One region of the Mucilaginibacter sp. FW306-07-L genome, then DNA from elsewhere that is predicted to be linked to it. Evidence: riboswitches for the same ligand, from Rfam matches in the RefSeq annotation. Region 1 holds a riboswitch; each other region holds the start of a gene.

Region 1 (3,120 bases):
GAATAGCTTGTTTTTAATGTTGTAATAATAACCATCGGCACTAACTGATAGATGTTCCAGAAAGCCGTCGAAATTCTTTGAATACACGGCACCAAAATCATACTGCCTCGCCTGCTCGGGTTGAAGATTGCGTGGCTGCACAGCGTAATAATATTGTTCGGATAGGTTTGGATAGCGGTACAGGTTCTTATAAAATGCCCGTAGCGTTAACGCGTCATTTTTAAGCACCCTATAGTTAACTACAATTGTCGGACTAAATGCTGATCTGGATTTGGCAGCGGCCGCCGTCTGCGTATCATCATTAAGATAAGTATTGAGCAAGCTGCCCTGCAACGTAAATCTGCCCGCGCTAAAATTACTGGCGAGTACATTGTATAACGATAGCCGCTTAGGAAATGCGTATTGGTAAACATCAATATCCATATCAACCAGCGATATATCTGACGCGTAGGATACTTCCCAGTTTTTTAAAGGCTTGTATGATAGCGCTGCCGATTGGTACAACTCACGCTGGGTATAATGTTCGTTTGCGCCGCCGTTATTGTTTAAAAAGTAGGCATCGGTGTAATGCTGATAATTATGCGATGCCTTAGTGCTTAACAGCAAGTGCAAACTGTTTTTCCATAAGCGCTCATAAGCGGCTTGGATAAAGGCATCCTGGTTTACCAAATGCTGATCCTGGTAAACGGCATTCAAAATTACGGGACCGGGTAAGCCACGGCTGGTATTGGTATAATTAAAATGGAGGCGAAATTTGCTGCTGTCGCTATTGCTGTAATAAATACCGCCATCAATTTGTTGTGCTGCCACAGTACTGTTAACACGCCTGCCAATGGTATCGCGCCCGCCAAAATTACTTTTAAAGCGATAGTTTCCATTAGCATTCTGGGTATAGCCATTTAAAACAAACGACCAGCTATCGCTTAAACGTTGCTGCCATTGCAGGTATGGGTTTACCAAGCCGAAGCTGCCTGTACGGATACCGGTGATAATTTTATAAGGTTTTGATGCGCTTAACTGAGGTCGTGTTGTTACCAACGATATTATAGCAGAGTTGGTGTATGAGCGTGCTGGTAAGCAAATCTCTAAAGGCTGAGCTATGTATAACGCAATTTGCTGCAGATTGAGTAGATTAAACCTGCCCAGGTCTATCTGCCCTGTTTGCGCGTCATTCAGCATAATACCATCGTACAAAACGCTGGTATAGTTAGCCCCCATCCCTCTTACCGATACGGTTTTCAGGCCGCCGATGCCGCCATAATCACGTACATTAACGCCCGAAAAATTGCGAACCGCATCAGCTACGCTAAAGGCGCTGTATTTTGAAAAATCAGATGAGCTGACAATCTGCACCGGCAGTGTTGCAGGTACCAAAGTTGTGGTATGGCCTTGTATGTTAACTTGGTTCAGTTTGGTAGTTGTATCTGTTTGCCCTGTAGCGGTTAAGCAAAACAAGCTGAATATGCAGGCCATTGTTACCGCTTTAACTGAGCGGTTGTATTTTAAAACAGATAGTATGTTGATCAGCATTTGGGCTACACAGTATATTGCAGGGGAATGCGACGGATGAATACACCACCGTACAGCGGTATACCATTCAAGCTCCAATCCCCGAAAGCTTTGAATAATTATTACTTATGGCAGGTCTTCTGACTTACTCCCCTCTTGCCCCGGCCTTCCCACAGTTAAACTACAGTGGCATTTGATGGGGCTTTGGTTACAGAGCTTACAGCTGCGGGACAGTTGCGGAGTTGCACCGCATTCCCTTTTAATTTGTGAAGCAACAGATGATGCAACACAAAACCAAAAGCGCACAAATGTACAATAAATAGCCGCATGTTTAAGCGGTAATATACATTAGTGCCATTCATGTTTTTTAATTTAAACAAAACTCATTTTCTTACAGGTTGTTATAGAGTTATCTACTTAAAAAACAAACAGCTATGTCAAACACAGCATTACAATTAGCTAATCGCTATAAAGGCCCGGTCCTTGAGGAAGAGCCTATAAATTTAACCTGGCCCGAGCGTTATATCTCAATTGCTACAGGCGTAAAATTGGGTATATCAGGATTTAAAAATTTATTTAAAAGCCCTTTTTCAAGTATCATAAAGCTTGGGGCGGGTGGTTACTTACTTACACGAGGGGTTACCGGCCATTGTGAGCTATATACCCGCATAGGCAAAACTACTACTGATGATGTGGTGAACGTTAACATACGCTCGTCATTTGTGGTTGATAAACCACGTGTACAGGTGTATGAGTTTTGGAGGCAACTGGATAACCTGCCTTTATTTATGAAGCATTTGGAAAGTGTGCAGATACTGGATAACAACCGCTCGCACTGGGAGTTAAAATTACCGGCCAATGTAGCTAAAGTAAGCTGGGATGCTGAGATAGTAAAGGATGAACCCGGCTACATGATCGGCTGGAACTCGTTACCCGGATCAATTATTGATAATGCCGGCAAGGTACGTTTTAGAGATGCCGAGAACGGCGGAACGCTGATTGATGTAGTAATTACTTATCAGCCACCAGCAGGAGGATTCGGCGCTGCTATCGCACACGTCATAAATCCTGTATTTAAAAATATGGTTAATGCAGATGTGCAAAACTTTAAGCAATACATGGATATTGACAACGATACTCGCGAGATATCTTCAAAAGATGATTTCGTTGTATTATCATAGTAAAAAAACACATTAGTAAAAAGTCAAACTGTTATTTACGGTTTGACCTTTTTTATATTAAATTAAAAGCGCGTGCGTATTCAGTAAACTCAAAGCTGCTTGAGATGTTGAGTTTTTGCTTAATGTTACGCCGGTGTGTTTGTACGGTTTCTGCGGAGATAAAAAGCTCTTCAGCTATTTCAGGTGAGCTTTTGCCTTTGGCTACTAATTTCAGGATACTTACCTCCCGTTTACTTAATGATGAAAAGCGCTCCGCATGCTTCTTCAGAAACTGATTTTCCTGTAATAAACGTTCGGCTTTGGGCTCCACTTCCTTCATGTTTTCAATTGGTAGCGCTATGGTTATGGTGAGCAAAGGCTTGCCATCATCATCGCGCATAAATATACCTGTTGATGTAATATGCCAGGTCCACTCATTCTTTTGCGCGAA
Region 2 (3,120 bases), on a different contig from region 1:
ACGGCATTGGCTGTTGCACTCACCGCTAACTATTTTATACCAGGCTTTTCGCTTGCCCTCGGGTTTTTGTTAGGCGGAATTGTTTCGCCTCCGGACGCGGTTAGCGCGGGCGCGATACTTAAATTTGTACAGGTGCCCAAGCGTATCTCATCCATATTGGAAGGTGAAAGTTTGCTTAACGATGCATCATCACTTATTATATTCCGTTTCGCGCTTATCGCGGTGGGCACGGGTCAGTTTATCTGGCACGAGGCAGCCCTTTCATTTGTATGGATGATGTTGGGCGGTGTAGGCAGCGGCCTTATTATCGGTTACATCATCATGAAGATGCATAAGTTTTTGCCTACCGATGCCAATATGGATATCATCCTGACCATTGTTACCCCTTATGCCATGTACATAACTGCCGAAGAAATTGGCGGCTCGGGTGTACTGGCCGTAGTGGCGGGGGGCTTATTGCTATCCAATAAACGATTGCTATTTCTCAGCAGCCGATCAAGGTTGCGCAATGTAAACGTATGGGAGAGCCTGAGCTTTATTTTAAACGGCCTGGTATTTATGCTTATCGGGCTTGACCTGCCGCAGATCACGGCCGAACTGGGCAAAACCAGTATATCCAGCGCGGTAGGGTACGGATTGAACATTACACTGGTGCTGGTGATTACGCGCATCATGTCCAGCTTTGGGGCGGTATTATTTACCCTGATAGCCCGAAACTACATTACCGTAGCTGATGCCCGCAACCCCGGCACCAAAGGGCCATTGGTTATTGGCTGGGCAGGCATGCGAGGTGTGGTATCATTAGCGGCGGCGCTATCTATCCCCACCCATTTAAGTAGTAATGGGGCAGCGTTTCCGCAACGTAACCTGATATTGTTCATCACCTTTGTAGTTATACTTACTACCCTGCTGGTACAGGGCCTAACCTTACCGGTGCTCATTAACAAATTAAAACTCACCGACCCTGACTATGAGCTTAGCGATGAAGAGATGTACATCAACCTGCGCAAGCAGCTTAACCATGTAGCGGTGCAATATGTTGAAAGTAACTACCCGGCCGAGGTTAACCGGCATCCGGCATTACAGCAAATGGCGCAAAAATGGCGGGCAAACTCTAACGACCAGGATACGGGCACCATTGACCAACAATTTAAAACGGTATACCGTGAGGTACTTGAGCACCAGCGCCGGTGGCTTACACAAACGAACCACGACAGTGATACCATAAGTGAGGATGTGGTTAGAAAGCAACTGCTGTTTTTAGACCTTGAAGAGGAGAAGATAAACTACCTGTAGCGGTTATTTTACCACACCGCCATCAACCATGCTTATTTTGCTTATTTTAGCCCCTGCAAGTTCTTTACTTATCTTCATCAAACCGGTACGGGTTTTACAAACGCTAAATTAATAGGGAACCGTGTGAAAATCACGGGCTGTCGCGCAACTGTAAGTAACGCTAAAGGTTTTTGCCAACTATGCTCACTGTTTATAATGAATGGGAAGAGCGGCAAAAATGTTACAAGCCAGGAGACCTGCCTGTTACCGAATTGACAATGCTTTCGCGATTTTGAAGCAAATTGGTCAGGTATGGTGTACATGTTATGCAGCCCCAACGATAAAGGTATGGGCATGCCGTGTATTGCCCTGCCCTATCATTTCCCTTCATCTTCACGAATGCTTTGCGAAGCTGGCTAAAGCACTTTTAACAGATTTTATTAATTAATTTTTTAAAAGACATGCTAACGCAAAACTTAGGTTACCCGCGTATTGGTAACCGCCGTCAACTTAAAAAAGCCTGCGAAAATTATTGGGCAGCAAAAATTGGCATTAACGAATTAAACCAGGCCGCAACAACCATCAGGGAAGAAAACTGGCAAACACAACTGGATGCCGGCATGGATCTGATCCCCTGTAATGATTTTAGCCTTTATGACCAGGTATTGGATATGAGCCTGCTGTTAGGCGTAATACCCGAGCGCTTTACACCCGTACTTACCGAGGTGAAAACCAATACCGAAACCGACCTGTATTTCGCTATGGCGCGCGGCTACCAGCAAAACGGACTGGACATTACCGCGCTGGAAATGACCAAGTGGTTTGATACCAATTACCATTACCTGGTGCCCGAGTTTACACAGGCGCAGGAATTCCGGGTTTTCTCTGAAAAAATATTTGCCGAGTATCAGCAGGCCAGGCAATTTTGCGGCAGTAAGGCTAAACCTGTATTGATAGGCCCGGTAACTTACCTGCTGTTGGGTAAAGAAAAAGGCAGCCGCTTTGAGCGTATCGACCTGATAAAAAAACTGGTGCCGGTTTATGTTGACATTATTAACCGCCTTGAACAGCAGGGTGCGGAGTGGATACAGATTGATGAGCCTGTACTGGCGCTTGGTCTTACCCAAAAAGAAAAAGAAGCTGTTGAGTATGCCTATAAATGGATAAGCAATCGCGTTAGCGGGGTAAATATTTTAGTAGCCACCTATTTTGATGCCTTGCTTGACAATACCTCGCTTGCTGTAAACCTGCCGGTTGCCGCCCTGCATATCGACCTGGTACGTGCGCCGCAACAACTGGATGCCGTATTAGCACAACTGCCTGAAGGCCTCAAGCTATCAATAGGCGTGGTTGATGGCCGCAACATCTGGAAGAATGATTATAAAGCATCGCTCGAACTGATAGAGAAAGCTGCAGCGGCTATTGGTGCGGGCCGCGTTATGATAGCGCCATCATGCTCGCTGTTGCATAGCCCGGTTGACCTCGACCTGGAAACTGAACTCGATTACGGTCTTAAAAACTGGATGAGTTTTGCCAGGCAGAAGCTGAATGAGGTTAAGGAGCTTAAAGCCATAGCTACAGGTAATGATGATCAGCGATATTTGCAAGCCAACCAGCAATCTATCGAGGCGCGCCGCTCATCAACAAGGGTACATAAACCGGCTGTTAAACAACGCGTTGCCGAACTTACCGAAGCCGACGACAAGCGCTTAAGCGCCTTTGCCAACAGGCAGCAAATACAGCAGCAGCGTTTTAAATTACCGGCCTTCCCTACAACTACCATTGGCTCCTTTCCGCAAACGGAGGACATACGCCAGTTGCGTGCTAAATTTAAAAAGCGCGAGC
Region 3 (3,120 bases), on a different contig from region 1:
GAATACATCAGCATGCCAAGGCTCCAAGTAAATAGCGAAGGCGCCTTTACGTTTACCGCCACCCTGGTCTACATAACGGGCGGTATCATTAAACACCCTCAGCATCGGGATAATACCGTTGCTGGTACCATTAGTACCGCTGATATATGAACCGGTTGCACGTACATTATGAATGCTCAAACCGATACCACCCGCGCTTTGCGAAATTTTGGCGGTTTGTTTCAACGTATCATAAATACCGTCAATGCTGTCATCCTTCATGGTCAGCAAAAAGCATGATGACATTTGTGGTTTAGGCGTACCCGCGTTAAACAGTGTAGGTGTAGCGTGGGTGAACCAACGCTCGCTCATCAGGTTATAAGTTTTTATAACACTGTCGATATCGCTTTTGTGAATACCTACCGATACACGCATAAACAGGTGCTGCGGGCGTTCCACTATCTTACCATCGATTTTTAACAGGTATGATTTCTCAAGCGTTTTAAAGCCGAAGTAATCGAACCCGAAATCGCGGTCGTAAATAATAGTGCTGTCCAGTACTTCAGCATTATCTCTGATCACTTCCCAAACATCTTCCGCGATCAGCGAAGCGTTTTTACCGTTTTTGCTATCCACGTACTCATACAGCATACGCATGGTTTCGCTGAATGATTTTACCGTGTTTTTGTGCAGGTTTGATACCGCTATACGCGATGCCAGCAAAGCATAATCCGGGTGTTTGGTAGTTAATGACGCGGCAGTTTCGGCAGCCAGGTTATCCAGCTCCGACGTGGTTACGCCATCATACAAACCCTCAATTACCTTTTTAGCAACGTCGATCGGGTCAACCAGGTTAAAACCGTAGCACAACTTCTCGATACGTGCTGTTATCTTATCAAATTTTACCGACTCTCTGCGGCCATCTCTTTTTATTACAAACATACTGCGTGCCCCCTAACCCCCTAAAGGGGGAATTTCTAAGTGAGTGTATTTTATTATAGTTAATTGTCTTTTTTGCTCCTCCCCTTTAGGGGAGGCTGGGCGGGCCTGTTAGAAGTCCTCATCCAGCGAGAATGATTTGCTATCAGGCACGGCATTCAGTACGCCGCTTTTTTGGTAGTCGCCTACGCGCTTTTCAAAAAAGTTGGTTTTGCCTTGCAGGCTTATCATCTCCATAAAATCAAACGGGTTGGTGGCGTTATAGTGCTTATCATAACCCAACTCCTGCAGCCATCTGTCGGCCACAAACTCTATGTACTGGCTCATCAGCTTGGCGTTCATACCGATCAGGTTTACCGGTAAGGCTTCGCTTACAAACTCCTTTTCAATTTCTACCGCGTCAATAATTATTTCGGTAACGGCCTCTTTGCTCAATTTGTTGCTCAGCATGCTGTATAGCAAGCAGGCAAATTCGCAGTGCATACCTTCATCACGAGAGATCAGCTCGTTACTGAACGTTAAGCCCGGCATCAGGCCGCGTTTTTTAAGCCAGAACAGTGAGCAAAAGCTACCTGAAAAAAAGATACCTTCAACCGCGGCAAAGGCCACAAGGCGTTCCGCGAAAGTTCCGTTCTCGATCCATTTAAGTGCCCATGCCGCTTTTTTACCAACACATGGTACGGTATCAATAGCATGAAAAAGACGATCTTTTTCAATAGGATCCTTTACGTAAGTATCAATTAACAGCGCGTAAGTTTCGGAGTGGATGTTCTCCATCATGATCTGGAAACCATAAAAGCAACGTGCTTCGGGCACCTGAACTTCGCTCATAAAGTTTACGGCCAGGTTTTCATTAACAATACCATCGCTGGCGGCAAAAAACGCCAGTATGTGCGATATGAAATGCTTTTCGCCGGCGTTAAGCGTTTCCCAGTGTTTCAGGTCATCGCTAAGGTCAATTTCTTCGGCTGTCCAAAAGCTGGCTTCATGCTTTTTATACATTTCCCATATCTGGGGATAATTTATGGGGAGAATTACAAAGCGGTCTTTGTTCTCTCGTAGCAATACTTCGTCGTTTTCCTGTTTCATAAGCGCCTCGTCAGTTAATATTTTATGTTATTGCAATTCAGGAACTGTCAAAAGACGAAGGCACAACAGGCTGGCGCAACATGGCGCAAGCAGGCAGGCTACTTCTTCTGGCAAAACCTTATTACGTGAAAGTTTTGTCAAGCTGTAAGGGAGGTATCTGGCTCTATTTTAGTCAAACGGAAATCGTTAATGATAAGTGATGAATACCACTTATTCACTATATGCAACCCTCTAATATCCAAAATACTACAGTTGCAACGTCAGCCCATGAGTTTAACATGGTTCCCTTTTAACACCGGCCTAAAAACCGGCAACCTTTACAGTACATACAAAGAACTATCTTGTGTCTTCAAAGATAGGCGATGATAGATGGACGGAGGTAGTGATAGTTTTTAACATCAAGGGTAAGTTATAAACACCGATCTACTTTTTTTTACCAACGCCTGATACGCGCGCTGTATTATCCTTAACAAAGGTATCCCAACCTGAATATGATTTTTTTGAACCTGATGATGATTTGCCGCCACCGCCAATATTACGCTGAAAGGCATGGCATACGGCCACAGCCAATCCATCGGTAGCATCCAGAAAATCAGGTGTTTCTGTAAAGTTCAGCAAGCGCTGTATCATGCCGGCAACCTGCTCTTTGGTGGCATTGCCGTTGCCGGTTATGGATTGTTTAATTTTACGCGGAGCGTATTCGGTAATATCCACATTGCGCGATAAGGCGGCGGCCATAGCCATGCCCTGCGCCCGGCCCAGTTTAAGCATTACCTGGATATTTTTGCCATAAAAGGGCGCCTCAATGGCCAGGCAATCGGGGTGATAATTATCAATAAGGGCTACCGTTTTTTCAAAGATGCGTTGCAACTTCAGCATGTGGTCGTCCAGGCTACCCATTTTTACCACACCCAGGCTAATGAGCTCCAGCTTTGAGCCGGTTTGCTTTACCAGGCCGTAACCCATTACGGCGGTACCGGGGTCAATACCTAAAATTATACGCTCTGGTGTGTTGATGCTTTGCATGTATAAACGCGAAGGTAACAGATTATTGCCGCAGTGCCGCCATATAATCATCACGACTGATCATTACCGCACCCATGCTTTCCAGGT
Region 4 (3,120 bases), 960 kb from region 1:
GATCTGAGGTTATTAAAAATACTGGCGAATGACTCTAGTCATACGATCAAGGAGTTAGCAACAAAGGTAAATCTAACGCCATCGCCCGTAGTGCAACGTGTAAAACGTCTTGAATCCAGCGGGTATATCAAAAAATACATCGCCCTGCTGGACCCCGAAAAGTTCAACCAGGGTTTTATCGTTTTCTGCAATATCAGGTTGAAGCAACATGACCGCAAGGTCGGCCATAGCTTTGTACAAGATATTTTAAAGATTGACGAAGTTGTGGAATGTTATAATATCTCCGGTGATTACGATTTCTTTCTGAAAGTGTTCGCCCGGGACATGAAGCACTACCAGGATTTTGTGTTCAATAAATTAGGTTCGGTAGAAAGCATTGGCAGCACGCACAGTACTTTCGTGATGGCCGAGATCAAAAACACGCACAATATCAGTTTTTAATATCGCCGGAAATTAGGGTTGACGGCAACAATTTTTTCTTCGCCCCAATCCATCAACGCCCGGTACAAAACGGTTATGCTGAACGGATTACCCAGACAGCCTACTAAGGCGACCGTTAATTCGTTTAATTGAAATACAGGTATCTTTGCCGACTGATTACCGCCGAATAATTGCCTGGCGGCTTTTTTTAGCGGAAGTATATCACTAAAGTAAAATTGCCCGGGTTCAATGCCGGCGATCTTTAAATCACCGATCAGGCATAGATATTCAAACTGGATCTGTCTTTTGAAGCCGGTATGCTCATTCATGGATATATATAGCTTATCAAAAGCCTTGGTCGGCTGGCCCTGACTCTGAACTGCAGTACTCTGAAACAATTTTTCATGGCTTCCTGCGGCTTTGATCCAGCTAATATGCCCTTTGGCATCTTCACCCATTGCTTTGGCACGATGCTGATCAAAAGCCCGGTATTTATGTACCGCGCTTAAGCTACCTGCGTTTTTCAATTCTCGCTGGTTAACTGTAAGCCATCTTCCAAAAGCATCGGCATCAGCGCTGGCTTTTTCCCAACTCCAGGATCGATGAATAGCGTCCAATAAACCAGACCGGCCGATATAACAATAAAGAAATAACAGCCAGCAAGCTTCATCCGTTGCTGATCGCTGCTGGTAATTTAAAATTTCAGCCAGTATAGGATCATCAGTAAGTTCTCCTATACGCTGTGAAGCTTCTGCCGCATCCGCTAACAGATCAACAAATTTTTGCAGGCCACCACGATTTGAAAGGCCTGACAAAGGGCGCCATAAGCGATGAAACTCAGCCAGCCGCCTTTCAACATAAGGCACTCTAACTGAGCAATCCTGATCAACTGCCATAATAATTCTCACCGAGGCTGATCTTCTCCCGGCCATTCTCCATACGCCACTTATTGGTATCGCGCAGTGAATAAGCGCAGCCGCAATATTCCTGCATATAAAAGCCCTCGTCTTTGCTGATCTCTAACATACGTGATGAACCGCCCTTTTTGCGCCAGTTATAGGTCCAGTAGGTCAGGCCGTTATAATGGCTGGCCGCTCTTAGACCGCTATCATTGATCTGTTCCATGTTTTTCCAGCGGGAGATACCTAAAGCGCTCGAAATGGTGTCAAAGCCATGCTCATGGGCGTATAACGCTGTCCGTTCAAAGCGCATATCAAAACACATCGTGCAACGGACGCCGCGTTCCGGTTCCAGTTCCATTCCTTTAGCCCGTTCGAACCAATTGTCCACATCATAATCGGCATCGATAAAAGGGATGCCATGCTTCTCTGCAAAGCGGATATTTTCTTCCTTACGCAGTTCGTATTCCTTTTTGGGGTGGATATTGGGGTTGTAGAAGAAAACGCTGAACTCGATACCTGAGGCCATTATGGCTTCCATCACTTCGCCCGAGCAGGGCGCACAGCAGGAATGCAGCAATAGTTTTTTACCTGCGTTTGGTAATATTAAATTTTCTCTCATAACATCATAACAGCAGTTTGTATAACAAGATGACCAGCCAGAGTATTTTACTACAAAGCGGCAGGCAACCTGATCTATATGCTTAAAATGCGTTTAAAGAAAATATTATGTACATGCACAACCACCACTTAACTGATAAAATGAGCAGTGTTATACCAGTACAGACTTTTGCCTTTGACGCGAAAGCATTGTCATCCGAAACAGGCAGGTATCCTGACTTATAACATTTTTGCCATCCTTCTCATCCATTTAAAAGTTGGATAATGAACATTAATGACAAAGCCTATAGTTACTTACAGTTGCGCGACAGTCCATGAACTTCCCATGGTTCCCTTTTAACTCACGTTCAAGTGAGACCTATATCGTCTGATAGATCAGAAGATCTTCGCTGCAAAGATAAGAATATCTTTTTTCTCTTAAATTCAATCAAGTTGGACTCAAGATTCTTATGTCAACACGATAAAAAAATCACAATTACATTTAAACCATTTTTATATTTTCCGCTCAGAAAATAAAGACCGTTACCTTATGATCCACTTATCTGCGAAAATTTTCGCCATATACATCGTGTTGTCGATCTCGCTACACGCACACGCCCAAAATTTTAACATTTATAAAGAGGTGAATATCTTTGGAGATACCACTAAAATTTTCAAAGACGACTATGGGAAGGTCATTTATAAGATCACAAATTCTAAAGATATTTTTGGTAACAGAAATACCAAGATAGTTGATCAGGACGGCCGGGAGGTCAAGTCGATAAAAAGATCGACTGATATATTTGGAAATCATCGTTCCGATATTAGTGTGAATGGTGAATCCGCTTTTACTGTAAGGAACTCAACGGATATTTTTGGTAACAAAAGCAAGTCAATCTACGGAAAGAACGGCGAAGAACTTGGCTCCGTAAAAAGATCTACAGATATTTTTGGGAACAGGTCAATTGCGATCACCCAAGACCACCGCACCACTACCGTTAAAAACTCAACTGATATTTTTGGAAATGAAAGCAGGACGGCAACCGGTAATGATGGCATGGTGATCGCAACACTCAAGAATTCCACAGATATTCTTGGTAATAAATACCAAACATTGACCGATGGTACTGGTCAGACCATTGCCACTATTAAATTGTCCAAAGATATATTTGAGAATGAAATAAGAACTGTCACCGATCGA

What was found. A riboswitch is a leader RNA that binds a small molecule or an ion and turns the genes downstream of it on or off. The one in region 1 is predicted to bind cobalamin.
Region 2: it holds a riboswitch for cobalamin, as region 1 does, so the genes downstream of both, metE (5-methyltetrahydropteroyltriglutamate--homocysteine S-methyltransferase) here and AC3WJC_RS08705 (TonB-dependent receptor plug domain-containing protein) in region 1, are expected to answer to the same signal.
Region 3: it holds a riboswitch for cobalamin, as region 1 does, so the genes downstream of both, AC3WJC_RS14530 (ribonucleoside-diphosphate reductase small subunit) here and AC3WJC_RS08705 (TonB-dependent receptor plug domain-containing protein) in region 1, are expected to answer to the same signal.
Region 4: it holds a riboswitch for cobalamin, as region 1 does, so the genes downstream of both, AC3WJC_RS04685 (epoxyqueuosine reductase QueH) here and AC3WJC_RS08705 (TonB-dependent receptor plug domain-containing protein) in region 1, are expected to answer to the same signal.

What each region holds. Positions count from the first base shown of each region.
Region 1 is NZ_JBYSXI010000001.1:1,982,102-1,985,221, reverse strand. Features, by position in the region: gene AC3WJC_RS08705 (TonB-dependent receptor plug domain-containing protein) at 1-1,530, opposite strand, end outside; cobalamin riboswitch at 1,623-1,823, opposite strand; gene AC3WJC_RS08700 (SRPBCC family protein) at 1,944-2,690, shown strand; gene AC3WJC_RS08695 (helix-turn-helix transcriptional regulator) at 2,743-3,120, opposite strand, start outside.
Region 2 is NZ_JBYSXI010000003.1:999,587-1,002,706, reverse strand. Features, by position in the region: gene AC3WJC_RS19615 (Na+/H+ antiporter) at 1-1,296, shown strand, start outside; cobalamin riboswitch at 1,369-1,554, shown strand; gene metE (5-methyltetrahydropteroyltriglutamate--homocysteine S-methyltransferase) at 1,737-3,120, shown strand, end outside.
Region 3 is NZ_JBYSXI010000002.1:987,749-990,868, forward strand. Features, by position in the region: gene AC3WJC_RS14525 (ribonucleoside-diphosphate reductase subunit alpha) at 1-921, opposite strand, end outside; gene AC3WJC_RS14530 (ribonucleoside-diphosphate reductase small subunit) at 1,030-2,007, opposite strand; cobalamin riboswitch at 2,139-2,342, opposite strand; gene ruvC (crossover junction endodeoxyribonuclease RuvC) at 2,431-3,033, opposite strand; gene aat (leucyl/phenylalanyl-tRNA--protein transferase) at 3,056-3,120, opposite strand, start outside.
Region 4 is NZ_JBYSXI010000001.1:1,017,855-1,020,974, forward strand. Features, by position in the region: gene AC3WJC_RS04675 (Lrp/AsnC family transcriptional regulator) at 1-441, shown strand, start outside; gene AC3WJC_RS04680 (alpha-glutamyl/putrescinyl thymine pyrophosphorylase clade 3 protein) at 438-1,316, opposite strand; gene AC3WJC_RS04685 (epoxyqueuosine reductase QueH) at 1,306-1,941, opposite strand; cobalamin riboswitch at 2,128-2,317, opposite strand; gene AC3WJC_RS04690 (hypothetical protein) at 2,470-3,120, shown strand, end outside.